DNA from 2 places in the Candidatus Thalassolituus haligoni genome. Region 2 is predicted to be linked to the other one. Evidence: predicted binding sites of a transcription regulator. Region 2 holds the regulator's gene; the other holds the start of a gene.
The links. The regulator FNR, encoded in region 2, switches genes on or off when oxygen is low (the NO sensors DNR and NnrR bind a similar motif). The targets are predictions, from matches to a motif close to TTGATNTANATCAA.
Positions count from the first base shown of each region.

Region 1: the regulator FNR is predicted to act here: its motif matches at 2,308-2,321, upstream of coq7 (2-polyprenyl-3-methyl-6-methoxy-1,4-benzoquinone monooxygenase).

Region 1 is NZ_CP139482.1:3,201,224-3,212,245, forward strand. It holds gene SOJ49_RS14275 (7TM-DISM domain-containing protein) at 1-748, shown strand, start outside; gene SOJ49_RS14280 (AAA family ATPase) at 758-2,245, opposite strand; gene coq7 (2-polyprenyl-3-methyl-6-methoxy-1,4-benzoquinone monooxygenase) at 2,409-3,062, shown strand; gene ilvN (acetolactate synthase small subunit) at 3,162-3,653, opposite strand; gene SOJ49_RS14295 (acetolactate synthase 3 large subunit) at 3,658-5,382, opposite strand; gene SOJ49_RS14300 (DUF4124 domain-containing protein) at 5,771-6,229, shown strand; gene pgeF (peptidoglycan editing factor PgeF) at 6,239-6,973, opposite strand; gene rluD (23S rRNA pseudouridine(1911/1915/1917) synthase RluD) at 6,954-7,919, opposite strand; gene SOJ49_RS14315 (outer membrane protein assembly factor BamD) at 8,048-8,869, shown strand; gene SOJ49_RS14320 (NAD+ synthase) at 9,002-10,636, opposite strand; gene SOJ49_RS14325 (PAS domain-containing sensor histidine kinase) at 10,751-11,022, shown strand, end outside.
Region 2 is NZ_CP139482.1:1,610,474-1,621,495, reverse strand. It holds gene SOJ49_RS07365 (FixH family protein) at 154-654, shown strand; gene SOJ49_RS07360 (heavy metal translocating P-type ATPase) at 651-3,134, shown strand; gene ccoS (cbb3-type cytochrome oxidase assembly protein CcoS) at 3,181-3,417, shown strand; gene SOJ49_RS07350 (sulfite exporter TauE/SafE family protein) at 3,414-4,070, shown strand; gene fnr (fumarate/nitrate reduction transcriptional regulator Fnr) at 4,191-4,961, shown strand; gene ttcA (tRNA 2-thiocytidine(32) synthetase TtcA) at 5,220-6,071, shown strand; gene SOJ49_RS07335 (hypothetical protein) at 6,145-6,636, opposite strand; gene greB (transcription elongation factor GreB) at 6,670-7,248, opposite strand; gene SOJ49_RS07325 (PGPGW domain-containing protein) at 7,424-7,705, shown strand; gene SOJ49_RS07320 (DNA-J related domain-containing protein) at 7,743-8,351, shown strand; gene SOJ49_RS07315 (polysaccharide deacetylase family protein) at 8,488-9,519, shown strand; gene SOJ49_RS07310 (M48 family metallopeptidase) at 9,494-10,201, opposite strand; gene SOJ49_RS07305 (YecA family protein) at 10,241-10,816, shown strand; gene SOJ49_RS07300 (substrate-binding domain-containing protein) at 10,929-11,022, opposite strand, start outside.

The DNA of each region.
Region 1 (11,022 bases), 1.6 Mb from region 2:
GCTGGCCTACACTGAACAAGGTGAAATCAGCACGCACTTAAGCCCGCTACGCAACAACCGGGGCCAGGTTCATGGTGTGTCGATCCAGATTCAGTTACATGGCACCATCACCAATCGCGACGATTTGAGAATCATGCTGGATCTGCTCTGCAGCACCCATCACACAAACGGCGAAACGCCCTGGAATCTGACCGTCAGCCGTCATCTGATCCGCTTTATGAAGGCATCGCTGGAAATGGAAAGCCTGACGACCCAGGCGGGTTCTCTTACCCTGTACCTGCCACTGGAGCCTGAAAGCGCAGAAACATCGGTGCAGCCGGGCCACGATGACAGTCTGATTGGTATGCACATCCTGATCGTTGACGATAACGCCTCGCTCAGGAAAGTAATTGAAAAGCAGATCCGACGTTGGGGAGTGCGTGTTGAAAGCACCTACAGCGGCAAGGAAGCCCTGGCCATGCTGCGTAATCAGGCAGCTACCGGACATGCGTTTGATGGTGCCATCATTGACCAGGATATGCCGGTCATGAACGGGCTTGAACTGATGCAACGCATTCAGGATGACGCCTCGATCAGCCCCAAGCCCAACGTATTAATGCTCACGGGTCTCAGCATCAGCTCGGTCAGAGAACAGGCCCATGCGGTTGAAATCTATCATCTGTTAGCCAAGCCTGCCAGTGGCGAACGCCTGAAGCGGGCACTGCTGGAACTCAAGTATCGTCCGCAACGACCGTCCAGTACCCACTGACGTAACCTGCTAATTCGCGGACACCGCACGCCCGGCGGCCCATAACCGGAGGCGCTGCAGCGGTTCAGCCATGGTTACCGACAGCGGCTGCGTTGCATTAGCTGCTGCGACCAGTTGTTGGGTCGTCAGTGGCTGGTCATTAAGCGTTGTCTTACCGGCTTCCGCACTGGCATACCAGGCAGCGACCACCACTTGTTCAATTTCTGCGCCGGAAAACCCTTCGGTCATGGCGGCCAGTAGCCCCAGGTCGACTGCATCGACATCATGCCCGCGCTTGCCCAGGTGGATGCGGAAAATCGCTTCCCGCACGCTGGCATCGGGCAAATCAACAAAAAAGATTTCGTCCAGACGACCCTTGCGCATCAGTTCCGGTGGCAGAGCATGAATATTGTTAGCAGTCGCCACCACAAACACCGGCTGTTTACGCTCCGCCAGCCAGGTCAGCAAGGTACCCAGCAAACGCTGGCTGACGCCATTGTCCTGGCTATCACCGGCCAGTGCTTTTTCGATTTCATCAATCCACACAACACAAGGCGCCATCAGCTCGGCAAGCTGCAACGCTTCCCGCAAGTTACGTTCTGTCTCACCAAAAAACTTGTTGTACAAGGCACCCATATCCAGACGCAACAAGGGCACTCCCCAACTGCCAGCCACCGCCTTTGCCGCCAGGCTTTTACCACTGCCCTGCACACCAAACAGCAACATTCCTTTGGGTCGCATATCGGTATCGGCTTCGAGGAACGCCTGCTGACGCTGTTGCAGCCATTGCTTCATGGTATCCAGACCGGCCACATCACCAAAACGGGCAGTGTCGTACTCAAATCCCATCACGCCGTCCATATCCATCAACTGGAGTTTTGCCCGGCTGACTTCCGGTACATCTTCTGCCGTGATCGCACCATCATCGACTATCGCACCACGAATCAGTCGGCGGGCATCGGAATACGTCAAACCACGAAGGTTGGCCACCAGGCGCTTGAGTGTTGGTTCATCGGTTTTTACCCGTGTGCCACTTTGGGCGGCATAACGCCGTGCTTCTTCCTGTACCAGGGTCATCAATTGCTGTTCATTCGGCAGTTGCAGCTGAAAACGGGCACTCAGGCGCATCAGTTCATCAGGTACCTCAAGTCGGTGGCTGAGTAAAACGAGGGTTTTTCCGGCATGCACATGTTGCAAGGCAATATCCTTGAGCAGCCGTACTATCTGTGGTTCTGCGATAAATGGATGCAGATCGCAAAAGACAAAAATACCGCCCTGTTGTTGCTGCTTGATATGCAGTAACGCCCGTTCGGGCACCTCACTTTGCTCCAATCCTGGTTCTTCACCAAAACCCAGCCGCCGCAAGCCGTCGGTCAGAGTCCATTGTTGCAATGCTGCACCGCGCTTGATGGCCAGACGAGTCAGCAAGTCCAGCGCTCGGGGTTCTTCGTGGGTTTCAATCACCAGAATCGGCGTATGGCGCTCCAGCATCAGTGCCAGGTCGTGTACATCCTGCATTCTTTGGCTCTCTCTGTCAGACTGGCTGACGCCAGGAGTGTTATGGTTATGGCTGAATAGCGATGATACGGATCATGCATCAGAACGCAGAAAAACGTAAACTGTCAGCCGATTCAGTTTTTCGGGTATGGCCTGCTATGCCCGCGTTGCGGAGAGACCCGTTATGAGCCAGCAAAATACTCGCCAGTTTTCCCTGTTAGATCGCCTGATTGGCAGCGCCGACCAAGCCCTCCGCACCCTCGTTCCCGGTGTTGCCTCAGCCGCTCGCCCATCCCCAGCTCTCCAGCGCGAGCAACATGAGATGAGCGACGCCGAACGTCAACATGCCGCCGCTCTGATGCGCATTAATCATACCGGTGAAGTCTGTGCCCAGGCCTTGTATCAGGGGCAGGCGTTAACGGCCAGATTGCCTGATGTGCGTGGTGCCATGGAAGAAGCCGCCGCAGAAGAAATTGATCACCTGGCCTGGTGTGAAGCTCGCATCAAGGAGCTGGACGGCCGTACCAGCCTGCTGAATCCGCTGTTTTATGGATTATCTCTGGGTATCGGTGCCGCAGCGGGTAAAATTGGTGACAAGGTCAGCCTGGGATTTGTTGCCGCAACAGAACAACAGGTGTGCAAGCACCTGACCTCTCATATCAGTTCATTGCCCGTTCAGGATGAACGCAGCAAGGCGGTGCTGTTGCAAATGCTGGAAGACGAGGCCAAACACGCCACTACCGCACTGGATGCTGGTGGCCAGAAATTTCCATTGCCGGTAAAAATGGTGATGACTGCTATTTCCAAGGTCATGACCAGTGCAACGTATCGGGTTTAAGCCCAATCACTGGTTAACCCCATAACAAAAACCCGTTGAAGCGCGAGTATTCAACGGGTTTTTTATGGCCAGACTGACGCGAAGGGCAAAGAGCGAAGGCTACAGGCTCAGGACTTTCTCACCACGAGAAATACCCGACACCCCACTGCGCACGGTTTCCAGCACTGCAGTCGAACCAATCGCCTCAATAAAGGCTTCCAGTTTATCAGTCGCGCCAGTCAATTGGATGGTGTACACACTGGGTGACACATCGACGATCTGGCCACGGAAGATATCCGCCGTACGTTTGATTTCAGCACGCTGGGCTCCCACGGCTTTCACCTTGATCAGCATCAGTTCGCGCTCGATGTGTTGACCCTCAGACAGATCCACCAGCTTGACCACCTCGATCAGCTTATTGAGCTGTTTGGTGATCTGTTCGATCTTGCGATCATCGCAATGGGTGGTCATGGTCAGACGCGACAAGGTCGGGTCTTCGGTAGGCGCAACCGTCAGGGTTTCAATGTTATAGCCACGCTGGGCAAACAGTCCGACCACACGCGACAAGGCACCCGGTTCGTTTTCCAGCAGGATAGAAATAATATGTCGCATCATATCAGGTACGCTCCGTCTTGCTCAGCCACATGTCGCGCATGGAGCCCAAAGGCACCTGCATTGGATAAACGTGTTCTTCCGGGTCAACGGCTACATCGAGGAATACCAGGCGATCCTTGTATTTATTCAAGGCATCGTCCAGCGCTTGCGGCAATTCATCGCGGCTTTTTACCTGAATACCCACATGGCCATAGGCCTCGGCCAACTTAACGAAGTCAGGCAGTGATTCCATATAGGAATGGGAATGTCGCCCTTCGTAGTTCATGTCCTGCCACTGACGTACCATACCCAGCGAACCATTGTTCAGACAGACGATTTTTACCGGAATACCGTACTGCAAGCAGGTCGACATTTCCTGAATGTTCATCTGGATCGAACCTTCACCCGTGACACACACCACTTCGTGATCGGGGAAGTTCATCTTCACCCCCATCGCGGCCGGAAAACCAAAGCCCATGGTGCCCAGGCCACCGGAGTTGATCCAACGATTGGGCTTGTCAAACTTGTAGTACTGAGCGGCAAACATCTGATGTTGGCCAACATCGGAGGTGACGTAGGCATCTCCCCGAGTAGCAGTCCACAGCGCTTCGATGACTTCCTGTGGTTTCATCAAGCCGTTTTCATTTTTTTCGTAACGCATACCATGACGCGGACGCCACTCGTTGATCTGTTTCCACCAGGAGGTTATCGCATCAGCATCCGGCGTTTCACCAGCTTCATCCAGCAGCGCCATCATTTCGTCCAGCACCGTACCCACTGGCCCGACAATGGGCACATCGGCGGTGATGGTTTTGGAAATAGACGATGGATCAATATCGATATGAATGATCTTGGCGTCCGGACAAAACTTGGTCGTGGCATTGGTCACTCGGTCATCAAAGCGAGCGCCTACCGCCAACACCACATCGGCGTGGTGCATCACCACGTTCGCTTCGTAGGTGCCGTGCATCCCTAACATACCAAGGAAACGATCCGCCGTGCCGGGATAAGCCCCCAGCCCCATCAATGTGCTGGTGCATGGGAAGTTCAGGCGATCCACCAATGCCCGCAGCTTATCTGAACTGCCGTCGATGATCACACCACCGCCGCTGTAGATAACCGGACGCTTGGCGCTCAACAGCAATTCAACCGCCTTCTTGATTTGGCCGGAGTGGCCACGCTGAGGCGGTGTGTAAGAGCGCAGTTTGACCTTTTTCGGATAAACGTATTCAAAACGCTCATTCGGCATGGTCATATCTTTCGGTATATCAATCAGTACCGGGCCGGGACGACCGGTGCTGGCGATATAAAACGCTTTCGCCACCAGCTCTGGAATTTCTTCCGGGCGGCGAACGCTGAAACTGTGTTTCACCACTGGGCGAGAAACCCCCAGCATGTCCGTTTCCTGGAAGGCATCATCGCCGACCAAATGGCTCATCACCTGACCAGAAATGACAACCATTGGAATAGAATCCGTAAACGCAGTAGCAATACCTGTAATGGTATTGGTCGCTCCAGGGCCGGAAGTCACCATCACAACACCGGCTTTACCGGTCGCACGGGCATAGCCATCAGCCATATGGGCTGCGGCCTGCTCGTGGCGGACCAGTACGTGTTTGACGGCACTTTGTCTATAGACGGCATCGTAAATGTGCAGCAACGAGCCGCCCGGGTAGCCATAGATATATTCAACGCCTGACTCGTGCAGAGCACGAACCAACATTTCTCCGCCGGAAAGTAATTCCACCGTACTTATCCTCTTGCACAAGCTCTTGTCAGAGCATGAGTGAAATAAAAATTGCGGGATCAGCGTCATCACGCCCTGAAGGCGGATGGATCCCGGTGAGGATGAATAACTTGTAGTTGCTCATCAGAGTCCCGGAGTCTGGTCATAAACTGCGGGTTGGAACTGGATCGGAGGATAACCCTGGTCCAGAGGCCATGGCTGCCAGAGATCAGCACGGGGGTGTTGGCTGCTCAATCCGGCAAAAGCTGTGCAATTTTAGCACCATAGCGCTGTTTGTCCAGAGAACACGCGGCCTGCGGGATGCCAGAATAACGGCTATTTCCTTGACTTATCAGCTCGTTGCCATAGTGTTCGCTGCATCCCGGTTCTGTTGATATCGCAGGTGATTATGAAATTTTTGCTCTCGACAGCAGTGGCGCTACTGCTATGGCCAGCCTTGGTAACCAGCCCGGTGCAAGCACAGGTATACCGCTGGACAGATGAAAGCGGCCAGGTTCACTTTGGTTCACAGCCTCCCCGTGAGCAACAGGCAACAGCAGAAACCTATGATGTGCAGGTTTCGCGCCCCGCCACACCCCCTGCCACAGGCAGATCCCTGGTGGACACTGCCAATCCGAAAAAGGATGAGGAAAAACAGCCAGACTCCGACGAACCCGCAGTGCCCAACGAAGAGGCCGACGCGTATTGCCAGCAGGGCCAGACCTATATGGGCAAGCTCAGCAGTAATTACAGCCGTCGCTTCAAAGACCAGGAGACCGGTGAATACCGTCCGTTGACGGACGCTGAACGGGAGCGCGAACAGCAGAAAGCCCGCAAGATAATGGACACCTATTGCAAAAAACAATAACCGCCTGCGCTACTCGCGCCAAATCAGGCTGGCCTGCCGACCGGTTTGGCCATCCCGACGAAAGGAATAAAACCGCGTCGCTTCCCGATAAGTACACCATTCCTCCCCGAATATCCACTCGACGCCCGCCTGCTCCAACCGCCAGCGCGCCAGTGCATGCAGGTTGGCATGATAACGATCGCCGTGACCGCGATAAAAGCAACTTGCCGGCGCCCCGGCGAAGCTTGCCCTGACCTCTGGCCCGACTTCAAACGCTGCCGGGCCAATGGCGGGACCCAGCATGGCCATGACGCTACCACTAAAACAGGTCAGGGCCTGTTCCAGCACACCGGCAGCCAGACCACGCCATCCGGCGTGTATCGCTGCAATCTGCTGGCCATTTGCACTGACCAGCAACACCGGCAAACAATCTGCCGTCATGACGGCACAGGCCAGGCCTGGCTCTGCTGTCCAGCAGGCATCTGCTGGCAACACAATCTCGTTCCCACAAGCGTGCCGACATTCAGTGCCGTGCACCTGATCAAGCCATTGAATGGCACGCACAGCGGGTAACTGCTGTTGCAAGCGGATACGGTGCTGCCGTACTTGCTGTGCATTATCACCGACATGCAGCCCGAGATTGGCACCATCCCAGGGCGCTGCAGAAACCGGCCCACTCAGTAACCGGCGCGTACTGAATGCCACCTGCACCCCGGCAGGCAAGGGCCAGTCTGGCCGGATCAGTTCAAATGTCGTGCGCACCACGCCGGTCAGCCTCCAGCATCTCAAGCAATTCGATCATGTCGGTTGGCAAGTCCACTTCCCACTCCATCCATTCCTGCTCAACCGGGTGCAATAATCCCAACGCCTTGGCATGCAGCGCTTGACGTGGAAAGTTTTGCAGCATGGTACGCAAGGAAGGGCCAATACCCTTGGTCAGGCGAGTACGGGCAGCGTAGGTGGCATCACCCACCAGCGGATGGCCAATGTGCGTCATATGCACGCGGATCTGGTGAGTACGGCCAGTTTCCAGTTTGCAGCGAATATGGGTATGGGTAGGAAACTTGTGTAATACCCGGTAATGGGTCACCGCGTCTTTACCCATCGGATTGACCGCCATACGGGTGCGCTGGGTACCATGACGACCGATCGGTTCATCTACTTTGCCGCCGCCGGTCATGTGCCCCTGAACCACCGCTTCGTACTCACGTCCCATGGTGCGATCCTGCAGTTGTGCGACCAGATGCGCCTGGGCTTGCAGGGTTTTGGCCACCACCATCAGTCCTGTGGTGTCCTTGTCGAGCCGATGTACGATACCGGCACGGGGAATATTGGCCAGCGCCGGACAATGATGCAGCAAGCCATTCAGCAAGGTGCCTTCACGATTGCCCGCCGCCGGATGCACCACCAGATCAGCCTGCTTGTTGAGCACCAGAATATGATCGTCTTCGTAGACGATATCGAGGTCGATGGCCTCTGGCTGCCAGTCACCTTCGGGGGCCAGCTCCGCTTCCAGTACCAACGTCTCACCGCCGGTGAGTTTGTCACGCCCGCGCCAGGCCTTGCCATCAACCGTCAACTGTCCCTCTTTGATCCATTGTTGCAGCCGTGAGCGTGAATAGTCAGGGAACAGTTGCGCTGCTACCTGGTCGAGTCGTTTGTTGCCCTGATCAAAGGGAACCTGAATACTGCTAGAGATCTGATTGGTCATAGTCTGCCAAATCGGGGAGGGTCGATGCGATACCAGACGTCAGAACCGCCAATCGGTTGGGACTGTGCTGTGACTGTGTTTTAATACCGCGCTTTAGCGAAGTATATCCACAATTAGGAATCCGCTCCATGACGTGCCGCTGGCTGTTGATTTTATTATCTGTCTTGATGGTCGCCTGCTCCGGAAATCCGGACAAACCCAAAGAACAAACCGAGCAACAATTATATAAAGAAGCCAGAACCGCGCTGGATAAAAACAGCAACGTTATTGCCATTGAAAAGCTCAAGGCGCTGGAGTCCCAGTACCCTTTTGGGGAATACGCCGAACAGGCTCAACTGGAGCTGATTTACGCCTATTTCAAAACCAGCGATCTGGAAACCGCCCTGGAAGCCAGCGAACGCTTTATCCGCCTGCATCCGCTGCATGAACAAATCGACTACGCCTACTACATTCGCGCGCTGACCACTTATGAAATGGGATTTTCCATGGTGGAACGGCGTTTTTCCGACGATGTTGCCAAGCGTGACCCGACACCGCTGCGCGATGCCTTCCAGTATTTTTCAGAATTGTTGACCCGCTTCCCGGACAGCCCTTATACCGCCGACTCCCGCGCACGTATGGTCTATCTGCGTGAACGCCTGGCCAGTTACGAGATTGGCGTGGCGCGCTACTATATGAAACGTCACGCCTTTATGGCAGCTGCCAACCGGGCCAACAAGGTAGTATCTGAGTATCCAGGTACCGCTGCGGTTGCCGATGGCCTGGTGATGATGACGGAAGCCTATCAGGAGCTATCGATGACAGCAGAAGCTGATGACGCCTTGGCACTGCTGAAATATAACTTCCCACAGCACCCACAACTACGGAATGGCGAGTTCAAGAACAGCGGTCTGGCACAAACAGATCGGCGCAGCTGGCTGGAAATCCTCTCCTTTGGCTTGAGTAAATAACCCGATACCAGACCACATTTTCAGGCCACTTTTGTGGCGATGGCCGAAATACAAGCAACTGAACACAACCGGCCCCGGAATACACGTCCAACCAACATCCGGGGCCCGGTTATTCACTTCATCTGACAGATTTCAGATACCAGCCCGCCAACCACTGGTGATCGGATAGCGCCGATCACGACCAAAACCACGCCGAGTTACTCGTACGCCAACCGGTGCCTGACGGCGTTTGTATTCGTTTACGTCAACCAGACGCAGCACCCGCATCACATCATCGCGGTCGAAGCCACTGGCAATAATCGCCTCGGCACTCATGTCCTGCTCAATATAATTTTCCAGTATGGTGTCCAACACCGGGTAAGGCGGCAGGCTGTCTTCGTCCACCTGGTCGGGCGCCAGTTCCGCCGATGGCGGACGATCAATCACTCGCTGCGGTATTACCTCACCCTCACCGATCGAATTACGATATTGTGCCAGTGCGAATACCCGTGTTTTATAGACATCCTTCAGCGCCCCGTAACCACCCGCCATATCGCCATACAGGGTTGCATAACCCACCGCCATTTCGCTTTTGTTGCCGGTGGTCAGCACCATATAGCCCGTCTTGTTCGAGATCGCCATCAACAGCACACCACGACAGCGGGATTGCAGGTTTTCTTCCGTGGTATCAACCGGTAAACCGGCAAACTCCTGCGCCAGAGCACCCATAAATTGCTCGTACATCGGAGCAATCGAAATCGACTGATAACGCACCGCCATCACCCGCGCCTGCTGCGCGGCGTCTTCTTTGCTCATATCCGAGGTATAGGCAAATGGCATCATCACAGCCTGAACCCGATCAGCCCCCAGAGCATCCACGGCAATGGCCAGTGTCAGCGCTGAATCGATACCGCCTGACAGCCCCAGAATAACGCCCTTGAAATGGTTTTTATTGACGTAGTCACGCACTCCCAACACCAGCGCGTTGTAGAGACTGGCCAGTTCATGTTCGTGGGCTTCCACCACCGGTGCCGCATTCGCAGCCTGCAAAACACCGGCAGAAAACCGGACGTCAGCCGTTGCTGCCTGGTATTCCGGTAGTTGGGCAACGCAGAGGCCAGTGGCATCCAGAGCAAACGAGGCACCATCGAAGACCAATTCATCCTGCCCACCCACCTGATTGACGTACACAATCGGCACTCCCAAGCGACCAATATGCTCACGCAAGACGGTCAGGCGCTCGGTTTGCTTGCCAATATGAAAGGGCGAGGCGTTCAGGTTAAGAATCAGCTCCGCTCCAGCGGCCACGGATTGCTCTGCCGGTCCGGTGTACCAGATATCTTCACAAATGGTTAAACCCAGATGTACGCCAGCGATATTAACAACGAGTGGCTGGTCGCCAATGCTGAAATAACGCTTTTCATCGAACACCTGATAGTTTGGCAAACATTGTTTGGCGTAACGCCCCAGTGATTCGCCCTGATACCAGACGCCAGCGCAGTTATAAAGACGCTCGTCCTCGCGCCAGGGAAAGCCAGCCACAATGGCAATGTCGTGACTGGCAGCCGCCAGCCGTTTTATGGCGGTTTCAACACGAAGTTGCAAACTTGGTCGCAACAACAGGTCTTCTGGTGGGTAACCGGTCAGCGCCAGCTCGGAAAACAGGATAAGATCGACGCCACGGTTACGTGCTGCGTCCACTTCGCTGAGCATCAGATCACAGTTGCCGGTAATATCGCCAACCAGAAAATTGCATTGCGCCATGGCGATGTGAAGTGACTCTGTCATGCTGTCGCGTTACCTTCTGCTATTTTTCCGCAGTATTGTCTGGAAATTCCGCCGGTTAGGCAAATACATTAGCGCCAGGCCAGGTGAACGCCAGTGGCCGAAAGGATATTTAACATGTCGTCTAACGTGAGCGATCTGGTTGTCAACGGCAAGCGCCTGCTAAAAATTTACAGCTATTACTCTCTGCTCCTGGCCTTGCTGATCATGGCGGTACATGCCACCGGTGGTACCGCTCTGATTGGCCACGACGCGCCTAATGCCAGTTTGATTGCGACGGTACTTTATGTCATGGTCGCGGCCAGCTTTGTTGCCATTGCCAGCCTCGGCCCCCATGTTCAACTAGCAACCAGTTATTTCTTTCTCGAAACGGCGATTCTCTCGGTACT
Region 2 (11,022 bases):
TGCATCAAGTCTGCTGACGATGACTTGCCGAGGACTCTAGAGACTCGCCGCCCAAGTGGTTACACTTGGGCGGCATTTTTTCGGGCAGCGGAACCCTGGAGCAATAATAGACCCCAACAGGCCCTGCCAGCAGTCGAGATCCCAGAGAGCACTATGAAATCAGATACCCAGCCTGCCCAACCCTGGTACAAAGAACCCTTAATGTGGCTGATTGTCGGAATTCCGGCCGTCACCGTTTGCTGGGGTATGGTCATGATTACCCTCGCAGTCAGCACCAAGGATTCGCTGGTAAGCGACAGTTATTACAAGGATGGCGTCAGCTATACCGAAAATATCGAAATGGACCAACACGCGGCGCGTCTGAACATCCGCAGCAGCCTGGTGTTTACCAACCACGAAGCGCGCCTGACACTGGAAGGACAGCTGGATAAAGAACCGGATGCACTGTTGCTAAAACTGATTCATCCGACTCTGCAGGATCAGGATCTCGACGTCATACTGCAGCGGATAGAGCCAGGTCTCTACGTCGGAGCTGCCGAAATAAAGCTACCTGCCCGCCGCTACTTGTGGTTACAAAGTCCTGATCAGGGCTGGCGAATACGCTCGACAGAACGACTGGAAGACAGCAAGGTTGTGCAATTAAACGCCCAATGACACGGCATTCCAATACCAGCCAGTGTTTTCATTGCGGTGAAAATGTCAGCCAGTCGACAGCAGAACGCTGGTCAGCCCTGATCGACGGCCAGTCACAACCGATGTGCTGTCCGGGTTGCAAGGCCATTGCCGAAACCATCGTCGCCAGTGGTCTGAAAGACTATTACAAGCACCGCACCGCACTGCCAGAACTGTCTCCGGCTGAGCTCGATGATGATGCACTGCAAGCCCGGGATTCGCTGACCTTGTACGACAGCGAGGCGATGCAGCGGCGTTTTGTTGCGCGGCTGGACAACGGTATGGCAGAGGCAACCCTGGTGATCGATGGCATCAGCTGCGCCGCCTGTGCCTGGTTGATAGAACATCGCCTCAATGCCTTACCGGGTGTCGATCAGGCCGTTCTCAACCTCTCCAATCACCGCCTGGTTGTACGCTGGATAGCGGAGCAACTGCCGGTTTCCAGTCTGATCGAACAAATCTACCGCCTCGGCTACCGCGCCTCGCCTTTTTCTGCCACCGTCGCCGAACAGCAACGCAATGACGAAGGTAAACGCAGCATCCGCCGTCTCGCCGTCGCGGGTATCGGCATGATGCAAGTGATGATGCTGGCGGTGCCGCTCTACGTTGGTATGGCCCAGCAATACGAAATTTTTATGCGTCTGGCGTCCATGCTGCTGACGCTGCCGGTTGTGCTATACGCTGCCCTGCCGTTTTTTGAAGCGGCCATCCGCGATTTGAAAGTCCGCCATCTGACCATGGACGTACCGGTATCCCTGGCCATTATTCTGGCCTTCTGCGCCAGCATCTGGAGCACATTCAACCAGGGGAAGGAGGTCTACTTCGACTCGGTTTGCATGTTCACGTTCTTTTTGCTGCTGGGGCGATTTCTGGAAATGCGCGCCCGCCACCGCATGGGGAAATCCGGCAACAACCTGCTGACCTTGCTGCCCAATGTCGCCTTGCGGCTGAGCGACGATACCCCGACAGCCACCGAAACGGTGATCGCCAGTGAAGAGGTCAAGCCAGGGGATTTGTTGCTGATCAAACCGGGACAGGCGATTCCGGCCGATGGCATTGTTGTCAATGGCCAGAGTTCCGTCGACGAAGCAGCACTGACCGGAGAATACCTGCCGGTTACCAAACGCCATCAGGATCATCTGATTGGCGGCACTATCAATATCGAAAGCCCGATCACCATGAAAGTAACCGCAACCGGTGCAGAAGCCCAACTGTCGACCATTGTGCGCCTAATGGACAGAGCACAGCAGGAAAAGCCCAAGATTGCCCTGATCGCCGACCGTGTTGCCAGCCACTTTGTTGCCGCCGTTTTGCTGATTGCTTCGGGTGTGTTGCTGTTCTGGTGGTGGCAAGGTAATGATCACGCGTTTTTTATTGCCTTGTCTGTGCTGGTTGTCACCTGCCCCTGCGCCCTGTCGCTGGCGACACCTACTGCCCTGACCGCTGCGACCGGCGCCCTGCGGGAAGCCGGTTTGCTGATCAGCAAGGGCCATGTACTGGAATCTCTGCCAACCATAGATCGGGTTGTCTTCGACAAGACCGGCACTCTCACCCAGGGCAAACTCACCATTGAAGACGTGGTATTGGCAGGTGACCTGGATAGAGAAAGCATCCTCGCCGTTGCTGCCGGTCTGGAAAAGTCCAGCAGCCACCCGATTGCACGCGCCTTTCGCCGTATTCGTCCCGCCACAGTGAGCGATGTCCAGCAACAGACCGGTGCCGGTATCTGTGGTTTCTGGCATCCAACGGCAGAACAGTCCCTGCCCGTTCGATTGGGTCGGCCCGATTTTGCTGTGCCAGCCACGGCCAAACCCGATACCAGTCATCTGAATCAGCAGGAGGGACAATGGCTGTTGCTCAGCGTCAATGAGCAAGCCGTTGCCTGGATTCGACTGGGCGACAGCGTCAGAAAATCCGCGACCAGCCTGGTCAGAGGCTTGCACCAACGCCAGATAAAAACGGCGCTGCTCACCGGCGACCCCGGTGCTTCTGGCCAACTGCTGGCAGCACAACTGGGTATCAACGACGTATGGATCGGTTTGTCTCCCGAGCAAAAGTTGCAACAGGTGCGCCTGTGGCAACAGCAGGGAGAACGCGTTTTGATGGTCGGAGATGGCATTAACGATGTGCCGGTACTCGCTGGTGCTGATATTGCGATTGCCGTCAGCGATGCCAGCGACCTGGCCAAAACCAGTGCTGATGCGCTGGTGACCAGCGGACGCCTGGACAGCCTGCTGCAGGCTCTGGACACCGCCAGCCGCACCCGGAAAGTGATATACCAGAATATTGGCTGGGCACTGTTTTACAACCTGCTTGCCCTGCCAGTAGCGGCCGCAGGTTACATTCCCCCCTGGGCGGCAGCCATCGGCATGTCGTTCAGTTCCCTGTTGGTGGTCAGTAACGCCTTGAGGCTGTCCCGGATATCCAAACCGGATGCTGCCGATAGCCACCCACAGACATAATGCCGGGTTATAACGGCACCCATTCGCCCAGCATGACGGACATAACATGGATATTATCTACATACTTGTTCCACTCTCGATCGTCCTGATCAGTATCGCCACCCTGATTTTTTTCTGGGCAGTACGTAGCGGTCAGTTTGATGATCTGGAGTCGCCAGCCCACAAGATTCTCTTTGATGACGACCCTGAGGAAACGACGGCCAGCGCCGAAAAACCGCCGTCAACAACAATCAACCCACCGCCTGCAGCACCAGACGCCACATCACCTGACAAATTGTCGTGATTGAACCACTGTCACTGCTCACCGCATTACTGCTGGGCTTGTTTGGTTCCAGTCATTGCCTGGTCATGTGTGGCGGTATTGCGGCAGCCATTGGCAGTCGCTCACAGCATCAACCGCTATTAACCGCCTTGGCTTTTAATGGCGGACGAATCACCAGCTACGTAGTGGCTGGGCTGATAGTCTCTGTACTTGGCTTATGGCTGCAGCAACTGAATGACCTGCTGACGCTGGTATTACGCACACTGGCTGCCGTGATGCTAATGCTGATGGGACTCTACATCGCGCGCTGGGCAAGCTGGCTGACCCGGATTGAACAGCTCGGTCAGCACCTGTGGCGTCTGCTACAGCCCGCCACCAAACCATTACTGGCACAACAATCAGTCAGCAGCCGCTTTCGTCTCGGATTGCTGTGGGGATGGCTTCCCTGTGGCCTGGTCTACAGTACATTAAGCTGGGTCGCCGCTAATGGCGATCCTCTCAAGGGTGCACTGGCCATGGCCTGTTTCGGACTGGGCACACTGCCTGCCCTGTTTGCCAGCGGCCTCGCCGCCAGCAGCCTCAATCGATTACTCAATCACAACGTCAGCCGTCGCATCGCCGGACTCTTGCTCATCAGTTATGGATTGTGGACCGCAGCGGCCATCTGGCTATAGTCAGCCAACTGTAATACCTTGACCAATGTCTTGACAGTCACCCTGTGAGCTAAGACCATACGAAAACTAATGGAAAACAGTTGTTCCGTTTGTCACGGAAAACCAGACACGGTGAGCTCAATGAAAACAAACCAAGTTGCACATCCTCCCTTGCGCGGCAATCAGCCCCACTGCCAGACTTGCTCCCTGAATGCTCTGTGTCTGCCACTATCGCTCAGCGACAGTGATATGGAGCGGCTTGACGATATTATTCGCCGTGGCCGACCCATCCAGAAAGGCCAGCTGTTATTCCAGCAAGGGGATGAATTCCAGTCGGTATTTGCAGTACGTACTGGTGCCCTGAAAACCTATACCCTGGCCAGCAACGGCGAAGAGCAGATCACCGGCTTTCACCTCGCCAGCGAACTGATTGGGTTAGCCGGTTACGATGCCGGAGATTACCCACTCACCGCCAAGGCACTGGAAACAACCACCGTGTGTGAAATTCCGGTGCACCAGCTGGAAAACCTCACCGACGAATTACCCGATCTGCGTAAACAGCTGATGCGCACCATGGGTAATGAAATTCGCCACGACCAGAACATGATGCTGCTATTAAGCAAAAAGAACGCCGAAGAACGTGTGGCCTCCTTTTTACTGGATATTTCCAACCGCTATGCCCGCCGAGGCTTCAGCGCGACTCACTTCCGGCTGCCCATGTCCAGGGTCGACATCAGCAATTATCTTGGTCTCGCGGTTGAAACCATTAGTCGGGTATTTACCCGCTTTCAGAAAAATGCGCTGATCGAAACCCAAGGCAAGGAAATCATTGTGTTGGACATGAACAGTCTTTATGAGATGGCAGGCCTGAGTGCTCACCTCGAATGCGACGACAAGGCCACCACAGAATAAACCGATCAGTAGCAGCAGGCAGCCCGCAACCGTTCGGCAAAACACCGGACATATGTGGCTGCTACTGCTCCGCAGTATCCCACGTGCACGCTGACTCACGGTTAACAGATTTGACAACCTTCCCTGTCAGTCATAGCTTGGCTGAATCGAACATCCAGCACAGCAACTCTTGCTGACGACAGCCAATCTATTCGCTAGAATTCGCCGCCTGATTTTTAGCCCGTGTTCCATCCCAGAACATCCAGGAGTTTTCCCAGCATGACTGCCGACGTCATCGATCGCAAAGAACGACTCGAATTCAACAAACTGCAAAAACGTTTGCGCCGTCATGTCGGCAAGGCCATCGAAGACTATTGCATGATTGAGGAAGGTGACAAAATCATGGTGTGTCTGTCTGGAGGCAAAGACTCCTACACCATGCTCGACATATTGATGAGCTTGAAGAAAAGCGCCCCGGTTAACTTTGAACTGATCGCAGTCAATATGGATCAGAAACAGCCGGGCTTTCCTGAGCATGTTCTGCCGGAATACCTGAGCAAGCTGGATGTGCCCTTCCATATTGTCGAAAAAGACACCTACAGCGTCGTCATGGACATTATTCCGGAAGGCAAAACTACTTGCGGTCTGTGCTCACGCTTGCGGCGCGGTACCCTGTACGGCTTTGCCGAACACATTGGTGCCAACAAAATTGCCCTCGGACATCACCGCGACGATATTATCGAAACCCTGTTCCTGAATATGTTTTATGGCGGCAAGCTCAAAGCCATGCCACCCAAATTACTCAGCGACGACAAGAAGCATGTACTGATCCGTCCGCTGGCCTACTGCAAGGAAAAGGATATCGAGGCGTTTGCAGCAGCGCGGGAATTTCCGATCATTCCCTGCAACCTCTGTGGGTCGCAGGAAAACATGCAACGTCAAAACGTCAAAAACATGCTGCATGAGTGGGAAAAAATCCAACCAGGCCGCAGTGACAACATCTTCGCAGCCATCTGTAACATAGCCCCCTCACAGCTGGGGGATCTTAACCTGTTCGACTTTGTTAACCTGCAAAAGCAGCAAGACCAGTCACACCTGGCCACGCGGCTGGATATTGTAACGATCGAATAGCGTCTGCCATGCACATACACCAATCACCCGTCTGAGAGTGCGGCCACGACTTGAATGGGTGAAAAACAGCCTGCTAGGGTAAACCACCACTCAGATGCCGGGTAACTGCGAATTGGTAATCTCCGGGCGCACCAACACGAATATCAAGTCGGTAACGTCGTCCGTTGACACTATCCTCTGCCTGGCTTTGCAACAGACAATGGTCTTTTTCGAGCTGTGCCACTGGCATCTCCACAGCAACGTCAAACTCCGTTGCCAATTCCTCAATGCTCCGGGTCGAAATCACCTCAGCCTCACTACCTGCCACACCAAATCGTATCCACTGTAAATACAGGCCGTGACCGGTTGGGCCACGTGTACGGATCACCCGGACATAGCCACTGCCAGACGCCGATTTCCACGGACAAACACTGACCACGGTATCAATCATCACCGGTAGCCGGTAGATCCCGGCAAAATCGCCAGGGCCAAAGGGTGTTTCCGCGACAACCGCTATTGCGACACTCCAGCACCAGCAGGCCACTATCGCTGACACGGATCTTTGTACACTGCCTGATCTGTTCATAAATCCTCCCTGATCATCAGACTAGCAGCTAAATCAGGTCAGCCAGCGATGAGTGACCTCGCCGGGCTTGTTGTCCCACGCCGGTCGTGAATAAGTCACAGAGAGAATGGCATAGGTCTGTTCTCCCTTTGGCAAACGCACAATCACTTCATCATCCACGTACTTGCCAGCCAAACCACGGGCCAGCGGCGCATCCATACTGATATAGCCATGTTTGAGATCGATTTCATCTTCTCCAACCAGGCGATAACGATGAATCGCTTCGTCATCATCCTCCAGTTCAACCCAAGCGCCAAAATACACCCGGTTGAGATCTGCGGGCGGGCGATCAATCACGGTCAAAGCTTCGAGGCGTTTCAATAAAAAACGTACCCGACTGTCGATTTGGCGCAAGCGCCGCTTACCGTAAATATATTCGGCATTTTCTGAGCGATCGCCCAGTTTGGCAGCATCGGAGACTTCCTGAGTCACTTTCGGGCGTTCAATACGCCACAAATACTCGTATTCTGCCCGTAATGCCTGCTCTCCCTCTGGAGTAGAAAGCAAACTGCGTTGCGGCAGAGGTTGTTTGTCCAAAGGGGTTGAAGACGGGGGTTTGGAAGGTGCTTTCATACGAAACTATTGGCTGCATCAAAGTGGTTCAAACGAACATTGAGTGACTGCAAGCAGCCACCGAGTACTCACAAAATGATCACGATTACATGACAGCCAGGCACACAAACAGATTTATTGCGGCCGTCATGATGGAGCAACATCGACATGACACTTTAGCAGGTTACGACTACCGATGGCTGACTTCTCTATGGTTAAACGCAGCGCCAAAATCATGCTTGGAATCCTTCTCGTTATCGCTGGTGTTATTGTCACGCCACTACCTATTCCCTTTGGCCTCATCATGATATTTATCGGTCTGTCGCTGCTGGTCAGCACAGTTCCACGAGTGCGGGAATGGCTACGACGGCAACGGCACCGTTATCAGGAATTTTCCGGCCAGCTTAATGCCATCAAAGGCAAGCTGCCACGCTTTGCCCGCAAACTGATTGAAGACACGGATCCTGAGCGCCCCTGACGCGGCAGCCAGACCACAGCTGTGATATTCTGCCGCCATGCTGAACCTCAAACGCGAACAGATCAATCCACCTGACGAAAGCCTGGATACCCTGCAGCAGCTGCTCTCCTGTCAACTGCAGGATGGCCAGTGTCATACCGAATACCAGCTGATCCAGTGGCTCAAGCAGCCGGTTCCCGGCGTTTTCCAGCACGACGCCCTGTCCGACTCGCTGACCCTGTTTCGTTGTCACTTTCTGGTGATGCACTGTTTGTATCGACTGCGGCTGGAATGGCTCGCCCAGCAGGCTGGCTGGCTGAGTATCGAACCTCTGGGGGTGCAGTTACTGCCCTGGGATACCCGCCAGGCGAGCGATAACCAGCATGTCTGCGAAGCCGATTCGCTGGCACGCTATTACCTGGATCTGACTCACCTCAGTACCGACCGTGAAACCGTCGACAAGCTCTTGCGTGGCATCTGGCAACAAACCCTGACACCCGACCAGCGCCGCAACGACCTGCGCTTGCTGGAGCTGAAAGAAGGGGCCAACGAAGCGGATATTCGACGTCAGTATCGCCGCCTGGCGATGCGTCATCACCCGGATCGTGGCGGTAACGTCAGCCACTTCCAGGCGCTGCTGGCGGCGTATCAACGCTTGACGCTCTGACGATCCACAAAGTACGACTTATGAGAGTACCAACAATTGTACTAATCGTTTGCACTTGAATAACTCACTTGAATAACCACTCGAATAACAACTTGTTGTCATTCGCTCTCTTTTTCTCCAACACGATGAGCGTTTTATGAAGTATCTCGCCTTACTCGGACTGCTGCTGGCTGCCTCAGCCAGATCCGACCTGGTCATTCTGCAATATCACCATGTAGACACGGCAACGCCCGCCACCACCAGTATCAGTCCAGCTGATTTTGAGCGCCACCTGCAGCTGCTGGCGTCCCTCAACAAGACCATCGTTGATCTGCCGCAAGCGATGGCCGCATTACGCCAGGGCAAGTCGCTACCCGACAACGCCGTCGCCATTACCTTCGACGATGCCTATGAATCCATTTATCGCAACGCCTTCCCGAAACTGGCCCGACGCCATTGGCCCTTTACCATTTTTGTTAATCCGAGTGCCGTCGACGCCGAATACGATGGCGTCATCCGCTGGCACCAGTTGCGCGAGATGCAACAACAAGGCGCCACCATTGCGAATCACAGCATGGATCATCCGTATCTGATTCAGCGTCCAAAAAATCTCAGCTTGGACCAATGGCTGACCCAGCAGGTCGAAACCGCCGAACAGCGTATCAAACAGGAAATGGGTCATTCCGACCGCTTGCTGGCTTATCCCTATGGCGAGTATTCACTGGAGATCACCCGGTGGCTCAAAGCCCATGATTATCTGGCCTTTGGCCAGCATTCCGGGGCGGTCTCTAAGGCGTCGCTTTGGCAGGCGATTCCTCGTTTCCCGGCAGCCGGAGACTACTCCGACCCGGACACCCTGAACGACAAGCTGCGAACCCTGGCCATGCCCGTCAATGACAGTTCACAAGTCGATCCGGCACTGGGCCACGAAAACCCGCCGACACTGGTGTTGACGATCGAGTCAGCGGATATCAAACCCGACAGCTTGCGCTGCTTCGCTGGTGGCGAAGGGCAGATCAGCCACCAGACCAGCGTGTCGGGCAAGACCATTACCTTGCAAACCCGTGCTCACCATCCAATTATTCAGGGTCGCAGTCGTTACAACTGTACTGCGCCAAGCATCAGTAAATCCGGCTATTTTTACTGGTATTCCCAGTTATGGATCAACACGAGCGTGGAAAACCGTTGAGATGAAAACGATCCAGTTCCCGTTCCCGCAGCTGACAATCTGACAGGTGCAACGCCAACAAACGCCGAAAGCCGGGGCCATGATCAAAATGGCGGATATGGCAAAGTTCATGGACTACGACCAGTTCAATCAGGTTTTCTGGCATATGGATCAATGCCAGATTCAAATTGATGTAACCCTTGCGTGACAAGCTGCCCCAGCGAGTACGCATTTTTTTGACCCGCAGTACCGGTCTGACGACGCCATACTGTTGAAACCGGGGCCACCAGAAATCCAGCAAGGATTCAAATTTGGCTCGGGCCTGTTGCCTGAGCCATTGTTCCAGGATAGCTTGGCGTTGTACTTCTGTGACTCTTCTTGGGACTTTTAACAGCTCACCACCGATTTCAGGAAAAACAACGTCATCTTCAACCAGCGCCAAGGTGTGACCCAGGAATCTCAGCGCGCTTTCGCTGCGACTCTTGTTGGCCTTCCACTCACGACGACGCTGCACCAGCCACTGTTCGTGACTTTCCAGAAACCGGTTCACCTGAGTCTTGTTGGAGCCCAGCGGAATACGCAGATCGATTTCACCCGCCGGGTTCAGCACCAGTCGCAAACTTTTGCGTTTCATCGCCTGAATATGGAGAACAACCTCCTCTCCATCCAGCGGGACAAGCAATTGTTGTTTGTAGCCTTTCATAAGCCTGCTAGCATTGGCTCCGACTTCAGGAGCGCCGAAATGAATGATCTAAATGATATCCCAGCCATGACCGAGAACGAACTGGAAACCCTCGGGGTTTTGCTGGAAGACGAAGCAGAACGCCAGGACAGCTTCGATTTTTTTGCTGTCCACGGTCTGATTACCGCCTTGCTGACAGGTCCAGTCGAGTTCGATATCCAACGGGTATGGGATTGTGCGTTTGACGAAAAACTGGGCTTCACCAGTGTCGAAAAAGCCACTGTTACCGAGTTACTGGGCAAAATGATTCGTGAAATCCAGGCCTGGCTCGATTCTGGCCAAGATTTCCCCGTGCCAAGCGAACTGACTCTGGCAGATGAAGAAGACGAACCCCCCATCGAAAGCTGGGCCATCGGCTTTATGACTGGCGTTATGCTGCAAGAGGAAGACTGGTACAACCGCGATGAAGAAAATGTCGCCGAAAGTCTGTTCCCAATCATGTATGCATCTGGCCTGTTCGCCGACGAAGAAGAAATGGCCGATATTGATGACGACATCGAATTGTCCGATCAGGTCTGTGGTGGTATTCCGGCGGCCGTCATTGATCTCTACCTGTTTTTCCATAGCCAGAGTTAACGCTACCTCAGCACTGGCAACAGAACAGTATTAGCTTGCAATAACACAAAAAAACCCGGAGCCCTTGCAGGGTTCCGGGTTTTTCTTCGCCGTTCATAACAGACTGGACAGCTCAGGTATTATCCCTGACCCACACCTCGACACGACGATTTTTCATTTTCCCTTCCGCCCGGTTTACCGAGGCAACGGGCAGATATTCGCCATAT